2 regions of the Bacillus methanolicus genome follow, and region 1 is predicted to be linked to the other one. Evidence: riboswitches for the same ligand, from Rfam matches in the RefSeq annotation. Region 1 holds a riboswitch; the other holds the start of a gene.
The links. A riboswitch is a leader RNA that binds a small molecule or an ion and turns the genes downstream of it on or off. The one in region 1 is predicted to bind glycine.

Region 2: another riboswitch for glycine. It lies ahead of gcvT (glycine cleavage system aminomethyltransferase GcvT); the one in region 1 lies ahead of C0966_RS00345 (ACT domain-containing protein).

Annotation. Positions count from the first base shown of each region.
Region 1 covers NZ_PNFF01000001.1:85,700-89,899, reverse strand. Annotated here, with positions in the region: gene C0966_RS00355 (DctP family TRAP transporter solute-binding subunit) at 1-187, shown strand, start outside; gene C0966_RS00350 (dicarboxylate/amino acid:cation symporter) at 344-1,615, shown strand; glycine riboswitch at 1,833-1,910, shown strand; gene C0966_RS00345 (ACT domain-containing protein) at 1,992-2,267, shown strand; gene C0966_RS00340 (PFL family protein) at 2,287-3,648, shown strand; gene C0966_RS00335 (amino acid permease) at 3,765-4,200, opposite strand, start outside.
Region 2 covers NZ_PNFF01000001.1:1,875,589-1,879,788, reverse strand. Annotated here, with positions in the region: gene C0966_RS09435 (DEAD/DEAH box helicase) at 1-1,220, opposite strand, end outside; glycine riboswitch at 1,395-1,487, shown strand; gene gcvT (glycine cleavage system aminomethyltransferase GcvT) at 1,719-2,825, shown strand; gene gcvPA (aminomethyl-transferring glycine dehydrogenase subunit GcvPA) at 2,844-4,190, shown strand; gene gcvPB (aminomethyl-transferring glycine dehydrogenase subunit GcvPB) at 4,183-4,200, shown strand, end outside.

The DNA.
Region 1 (4,200 bases):
AAATGAATCCAGTCAGATGAATAAAAAACAGCTAAAGGAACTAAAAAACAAGTCTGATTTAAAAATCTATGATTTGCCTCCCGAAGCTAAGGAACGATGGATCGAGAAATTCAAACCTTTATATGAAGAAGTTGAACAAGAGGTAGGATCAGACATGATTGAAAAAATTAAAGAGGCTGGAGATTAAAAGGACACGATCAATCGTGTTCTTTTTTTGGCTCCGAAATTTCGACCAAAATGAACAAAAAGAACAATATAACCATAAAAACTTATTTTCTTAATTGTCTGCTAATATTGAATAAACAAATTCCGAAAGCGCTAACATTAACATAAGGAGGATGAAATGGTGAAATCTAAAAATCTATTAAATAACTTAACGGTAAGAGTCATTATCGGGATTATACTCGGTATTATAGTCGGTTTTCTTTTCCCTGAGTACGGTGAAAAATTAAAGGTTTTAGCTGATGTTTTTATTAAATTAATCAAAATGGTGATTGCGCCGATTATCTTTTTCACGGTTGCTATTGGAATTGGCAGCATAGGCGACCTTAAGAAAGTTGGCCGAATCGGCGGAAAAGCGCTGATTTATTTTGAAATTGTAACAACGTTTGCGCTTGCTATCGGCATCATTGTAGTCAATCTAGTAAAGCCTGGTGTAGGTTTTAATACAAGTGCTGTTGAAGGCGGGAACATTTCTGAATATACTAAGCAAGCGGAAGCAACAAGCCACGGTGCTATCGAGTTTTTAGTGGGTATTATTCCCGATAATATCGTTGCAGCCATGGCAAAAGGTGAATTACTTCCAATTTTATTCTTTGCCGTCCTGTTCGGGATTTCCATGTCAGCAATGGGCGAAAAAGCCAAGCCTGTTGTCACTCTCTTCGAAAAATTAACGGATGTTTTCTTCGGAATAGTAAATATGATTATGAAAGTTTCTCCAATTGCTGCATTTGGAGCAATGGCGTTTACTATCGGAAAGTTTGGCCTCGGTTCATTATTTTTACTTGGAAAATTAATGGGTTCCGTATATATTACGATGTTCCTGTTTATCGTCCTCGTATTGGGTGGGATTGCGAAATTTTACAAGTTTAATATTTTTAAATTTTTGGCTTATATTAAGGAAGAAATCTTGCTTGTACTAGGAACATCTTCATCTGAATCCGCTCTTCCAAAATTGATGGAAAAATTAGAAAAATATGGTTGTTCAAAGTCGGTAGTCGGACTTGTCGTTCCGACAGGATATTCCTTCAACCTAGACGGTACGTCGATCTATCTTTCCATGGCTGCAATTTTTATCGCTCAGGCTTATGGAATCGATTTAACGATCTGGCAAGAGCTTACCCTTCTTGGAGTATTAATGCTGACTTCTAAAGGGGCTGCCGGTGTAACCGGATCTGGATTCATTACCTTGGCTGCTACCCTAGCCGCTTTCCCAATGATTCCGGTTGAAGGAATTGCGTTATTGCTCGGTGTTGACCGATTCATGTCAGAAGCCCGTGCAATTACCAACTTAATCGGAAACGGAGTTGCTACAGTGGTAGTGTCCAAAATGGAAAACGAATTTCATGCGCCACTCGAAACAGTAGCAGCAAATACAAAACAAAAAGCAGTATAAAAGCAGGGGCCAGAGGGTTGGCCCCTATTCCGCATTAAAGCATTAACGTATTGAGGGTCTGGCCCGCGCTGCTTTAAAGCGTTAATGCGTTGAGGGTCTGGCCCGCGCTGCGTTATTGCGGTAAAATTTTTATTGACCGAACCGGCATTATACTGATACTATCTTTATAATTAACTTAATAAAGCAGGCGATGAAGGTTGTGGGTAAAACTATAACTGGAGCAGCTTCTGGAGAGACCGCACGATTGCGGCGCCGAAGGATTCACAATCTCAGGCAAAAGGACAGAAGAGTGGAAAACTGCACTCTTCTTATTTGTTGAGATTGGATGAATCATCCAATCTTTTTTGTTATTACAAAAAGTGAAGAGGTGGAGTTTATGGAAAAAAGACGTGCTGTTGTAAGTGTTATCGGGAAAGACCAGGTTGGTATTATTGCGAAAGTGACGACGATTCTCGCCGAGAATAGAATTAATATTCTCGACATTAGCCAGACGATCCTTCAGGAATTTTTTACGATGATGATGATAGTTGATGTTTCCGGAATCGAAAATTTAGATACATTACGCACGCAATTCAATGATCTGGGAGATGAAATGGGTTTAAAAATAAATATTCAACTTGAAGAAATTTTTCAGGCAATGCATCGGATATAACTTTTAAGGAGAGATTCTAATGACGATTGCAATGGATGAAATGCTCCAAACGATCCGAATGGTTCAAATGGAAAACCTCGATATTCGAACCGTTACAATGGGAATCAGCCTTCGTGACTGTACGGATTCTAATTTCGAAAAAATGAATCAACTTGTCTATGAGAAAATCATGAGTTTTGCCCAGAATTTGAAATCTACTGCTGAGGAAGTGGAAAAAGAATTCGGCATTCCGATTATTAATAAGCGAATTTCAATTACTCCAATTGCAGAAATTCTCGGCAATGCTTCAGTTGAACAGGCCGTTGAGCTTGCAAAAACACTTGACCTTGCTGCTCGCAACCTTGGCGTTGATTTTATCGGTGGATTTTCAGCCCTTGTACATAAAGGTTTTTCGAAAGGAGATCACACACTGCTCGCTGCCCTTCCAGAGGCATTGAGTGTAACAGAACGTGTTTGTGCTTCCGTATCCGTCGCAACCACCAGAACCGGCATCAATATGGATGCAGTGCGCCAGCTTGGATTGATTATAAAGGAAGCCGCAGAAAAAACAAGCGATCGGAACGGGATCGCCTGTGCAAAACTCGTAGTTTTTTGTAATCCTGTTGAGGATAATCCGTTTATGGCTGGAGCTTTCCATGGCGCCGGTGAAGGAGAAGCCGTGATAAATGTAGGGGTCAGCGGGCCGGGTGTTGTATTAAATGCATTGAAGCGCCATCCTGAAGCAGATCTTGGCCAAGTATCTGAAATTATTAAGAAAACAGCCTTCAAAATTACGAGAGCAGGAGAATTAATCGGGCGGGTCGTCGCTGAACGCTTGGGAGTTCCTTTTGGCATTATGGACTTATCCCTTGCACCGACAAATGCGATGAATGACAGTGTCGCAGAAATTTTAGAAGAAATTGGCCTTGAACGAGTTGGAACACATGGAACGATTGCGGCACTGGCACTCATGAACGATGCGGTGAAAAAAGGCGGCGCGATGGCAAGCTCCTACGTTGGCGGGTTAAGCGGCGCATTTATCCCGGTCAGTGAAGATAATGGAATGATCCGGGGAATCCTTGATGGCGCGCTATCTTTGTCAAAACTTGAAGCGATGACTTGCGTATGCTCTGTCGGCCTTGACATGATTGCACTGACAGGAGATGTAACTCCTTCCACCCTATCCGCAATTATCGCTGATGAAATGGCGATCGGAATGATCAACAAAAAAACAACAGCAGTCAGAGTCATTCCTGTTCCCGGTAAACGTGAAGGAGATATCGTCGAATTTGGCGGGCTTCTCGGCCGTGCCCCGGTAATAGGCGTAAATCCATTTCAATCAGAAAAACTTATTCAGCGGGGCGGCAGAATTCCAGCCCCACTACAATCTCTAATCAATTAACGCGTTACTGCGATGAGGGTCTGGCCCGCAGTACTTTAACGCGGTACAGCATTAAGGGTCTGACCCCTTCAACAATGAAAAAGCTTGCAGAAGTACTTCTGCAAGCTTTTTTGCTTTTAACCGACTTTTCTTTCTAAGATTGTTGTGTTATTTAATGTGCTGTGTTTTCTTCCGTATACAAAATAGATTACTAGACCAATTACAAGCCATGAAACGAAACTGATCCATGTTGTAGACGGCAATTGAAGGGTAAGATATCCGCAGAATAAAAATGCCAATATAGGAATCAACGGAACAAATGGCACTTTGAATCCTCTTCCAGAAGAAATTTTCGCTTTACGAAGATACAAAATACCGATTGACACAGTCATAAACGCGAATAATGTACCAATGTTTGTTAATTCAGCAAGTTTGTTTAATGGAACAACACCTGCAAAAAACGAGACAATAAGGCACGTAATCCAGGAATTAATAACAGGTGTTTGTTTCTTTTTATCAACACGAGATAAAACTTTTGGAAGTAAACCATCACGGCTGATTGCATAAAACAGG
Region 2 (4,200 bases), 1.8 Mb from region 1:
TTAAAGCCTCCCCTAAATGGAACAGAGGTGATGCCGTGTTGTTTTAGAAACCATTGCAAATACAATTGGGTGGCTCTGTACTCCGTGAAAATAATGACTTTGTCATTTATTTTTTGAATAAGTTCAAGAGCTTTTCCTGCTTTCGAGTTCGTTTTTACAGCTTCGACTTTTGAGACTAAATATTGTATTTGCTCTTGAAAAGCTTTTGAAGGAGATTCTTGCTTTTCAAGCATATTTCTTAATGTATGAAAGACAGCTTCCCTGCTGCTGCAAGCCTCCCGCTGCAGGGTCATAACTGAAAATTGGCTTGAGTTGACCCAGTTTCCTTCACTCTTCAATTCTGTTACTGCTTCATAAAGCTCCCGTTCTTCTTTTGTAAACTCGATCGGTATTGTTTCTACATGCCGTTTTGTCCATTCAATTCCTGTGTCGGCTCTCCGATTTCGAATCATAACTTTATTTACAAGCTCACGAAGGTGTTCATCATCATTAAGAGACCGTGAGTTCCGTTTGTACTTTTCAAAGAATGCTGATTCATTGCCAAGATGACCCGGTTTTAATAAAGAAACTAAATGAAAGATTTCTTCAATCCGGTTTTGAATGGGTGTAGCTGTTAATAGCAGGCAAAATTTCTTTTTTAATTTTTGAACAAACTCGTAGTTTTTTGTTTTATTATTTTTGAGCTTGTGAGCTTCGTCGATAATAATCAAATCATAATCCTGCTCGTAAATCATTTCCCTATGTGGACTTCTTTTGGCTGTATCGATCGAAGATACAACAACATCACATTGGTCCCATACATAGCTTTTTCGCTGGGTGATGGCCGGGATAAAGAATTTTGAATTCAGCTCACTCGCCCATTGGGTTACAAGTGAAGCCGGAACAAGAATAAGCACTTTTTTCACAAGTCCCCGAATCATATATTCCTTCAGTATCAGTCCCGCTTCAATTGTTTTTCCCAGACCTACTTCATCAGCCAAAATGGCTTTGCCATGCATGTTTTCAACAACTTGTCTGGCCACTTCAAGCTGATGGGGAAGTGGAGTTAAATTCGGCAGGTGCTTCGGAGCTTGCAGACCTTCGAATTCAGGGATGACAGTATGTTTTTCCACTTCAACGGCCAGCTTAAATAGCTCCCAGTTTCCCCAGGGGCCGTCATCAGTAATTCGTTGCAAAAATTCATCCTGCCACGAGGAATCGAATTCAATCTGCACCGTCATGACAAATTGCTCCTTTACTAAAAATTTTATTGCTCAATCAAGCTCTTTAATGGTAGGATAAGATTAGCTTTGAAAGTTTAGAAATTTGCATATTAACAATCATTTTAAAATGTAACATCTAAAAGCTATCCGTAAAGTGTAGTATGGCCATAATGGAAAATTTTATAAATGCGAATGACGACAAGGGGAGAGACTACATTTGTAGCGCCGAAGGAGCAAGCAAAGCTGATTTGTGAATCTCTCAGGCAAAAGAACTCTTGTTTGACGCTGCTCTGGAGAGTGCTCCGCCATTAATGGAGCCACCAAAGAGGAAAGCCGCTATGGTAAACTTTCAGGTGCAAGGACAGAGACCTTCTCATGTTTTGAGGGGGTTTTCTGTCCTTTTTTGTTTGTCTAGTACCTTCGCTCATCGGGGTTGACTAAGACGCTTGCATTTTTCTTAATTGAATCAAATTCTGGGTAAACTAACATTAATTTGTTGGATGAAGGGGGATTATGATGTCTGAGCTTAAGCGCACACCGTTATTTGAGTCGTACAAGGAATACGGTGCCAAGACCATTGATTTTGGCGGTTGGGAATTGCCTGTCCAATTTTCAAGCATTAAAGAAGAACACGAAGCCGTCCGGACAAAGGCAGGATTATTTGATGTTTCTCACATGGGAGAAATTGAAGTAAAAGGGACTGGAAGTCTTGGGTATTTACAAAAAATGTTAACGAATGATGTTTCCAAAATAAAGACCGGAGGTGCCCAGTATTCGGCGATGTGCTATGAAAACGGCGGCACTGTTGACGACCTTCTCGTTTATAAGCTGGATGAAGATCGCTATTTGCTTGTTGTCAATGCTGCGAATATTGAAAAGGATTTCGAGTGGCTCAAAGACCATTTAGATGAAAATGTTGAAATTAATAATTTGTCTGAACAAACAGCTCAATTGGCTTTGCAAGGTCCGCTTGCAGAAGAAGTCCTTCAAAAGCTGACACCGGAAACAACTCTAAGCAATATCGGCTTTTTTGAATTTCAGCAGGATGTGAACATTAACGGTAAAAAAGCGCTTGTCTCAAGAACCGGATATACCGGTGAAGACGGATTTGAAATTTATTGTGATGCAATCGATGCACCTGCTCTTTGGAAGGAGATCCTGGAGGCCGGAAAGGAATTCGGCGTAATGCCATGCGGATTGGGAGCACGTGATACGCTGCGCTTTGAAGCAAGCCTTGCACTATACGGGCAGGAGCTTTCCCCTGAGATAAGCCCGCTTGAAGCAGGCATCGGATTTGCCGTGAAGCTTAATAAAGAAGCTGATTTTATTGGCAAACAAGCATTAAAACAGCAAAAAGAAAACGGGGTGCCGAGAAAGCTTGCCGGAGTAGAAATGATCGACAGAGGGATTCCGCGCCACGGTTATCAGGTATATAAAGGAAACGAAAATATTGGGGAAGTAACAAGCGGTACACAATCCCCAACATTGAAGAAAAATATCGGCCTTGTTTTAGTAAAAGCGGAGGAAGCAGAACTTGGTAATCAAGTCGAAGTTGAAATCCGCGGCAAGCGCCTAAAAGCAGTTATCGTGTCAACACCATTTTATAAAAGGGAAAAGAAGTAACAGGGAGGAAAGCAAACGATGAAGCATCGCTATTTACCGATGACAGAACAGGACAAAAAGGCAATGTTGGAAACAATCGGCGTATCTTCTATTGATGATCTGTTCAGCGATATTCCAGAACGCGTCCGCTTTAAGGGCGACTATAACATTAAACCGGCAAAATCAGAATCATCCCTAATGAAGGAATTAGCTCTTTTAGCAGAGAAAAATGCAGATTTAAAGAAGAATACTTCTTTTCTCGGAGCAGGTGTCTATGATCATTACATGCCGGTCATTGTAGATCATGTTATTTCCCGTTCAGAATTTTATACAGCGTATACTCCGTATCAGCCGGAAATTTCTCAGGGTGAACTTCAGGCTATTTTTGAATTCCAAACAATGATTTGCGAGTTAACCGGAATGGAAGTAGCCAATTCATCCATGTATGACGGCGCAACAGCTCTTGCGGAAGCCGCTATGTTAAGCGCTGGCCAGACAAGAAGAAAGAAAGTAGTTATTTCCTCAGCAGTTCATCCAGAAGCAAAAGAAGTCGTAAAGACATATGCGAAAGGACAATATATTGAGGTAGTCGAAGTTCCCTATAAAGACGGGATCACAGATATTGAGCAACTGAAAAATATGGTGACAGATGAGGTGGCGGCTGTCATTGTACAGTATCCAAATTTCTTCGGCCGCATAGAACCTTTAAAAGAGATTGAGGAAATCACTCATGGCCAAAAAGCGATGTTTGTCGTATCGAGCAATCCGTTGGCACTCGGTGTATTAACGCCTCCTGGAAAGTTCGGTGCCGATATCGTTGTCGGTGATGCCCAGCCGTTTGGCATACCAACAGCATTTGGCGGTCCACATTGCGGCTACTTCGCCGTTACAAGCAAACTGATGAGAAAATTGCCCGGGCGTCTTGTCGGCCAAACAGTGGATGAGGAAGGGCGCCGAGGTTTTGTTCTGACTTTGCAAGCACGCGAACAGCACATCCGCCGCGATAAAGCGACTTCCAACATTTGTTCGAACCAAGCCCTTAATGCACTTGCAGCCTCTGTTGCGATGACGGCTTTAGGAAAAAAAGGCGTAAAAGAGATGGCTTTAGCGAATATGCAAAAAGCGTATTATGCGAAAGAGGCATTTAAAGAAAATGGTTTTGAGGTCGTCTTTGAAGGTCCTGCTTTCAATGAGTTTATCGTGAAGCTGAATAAGCCTGTAAAAGAGGTAAACAAGGCTCTTTTACAGAAGGGAATTATTGGCGGATATGATCTCGGCCGTGATTTTTCAGATCTGGAAAATCACATGTTAATCGCTGTAACGGAATTAAGAACAAAAGAAGAGATTGATACTTTCGTGAAAGAATTGGGGGATTTCCATGCATAAACAAGATCAA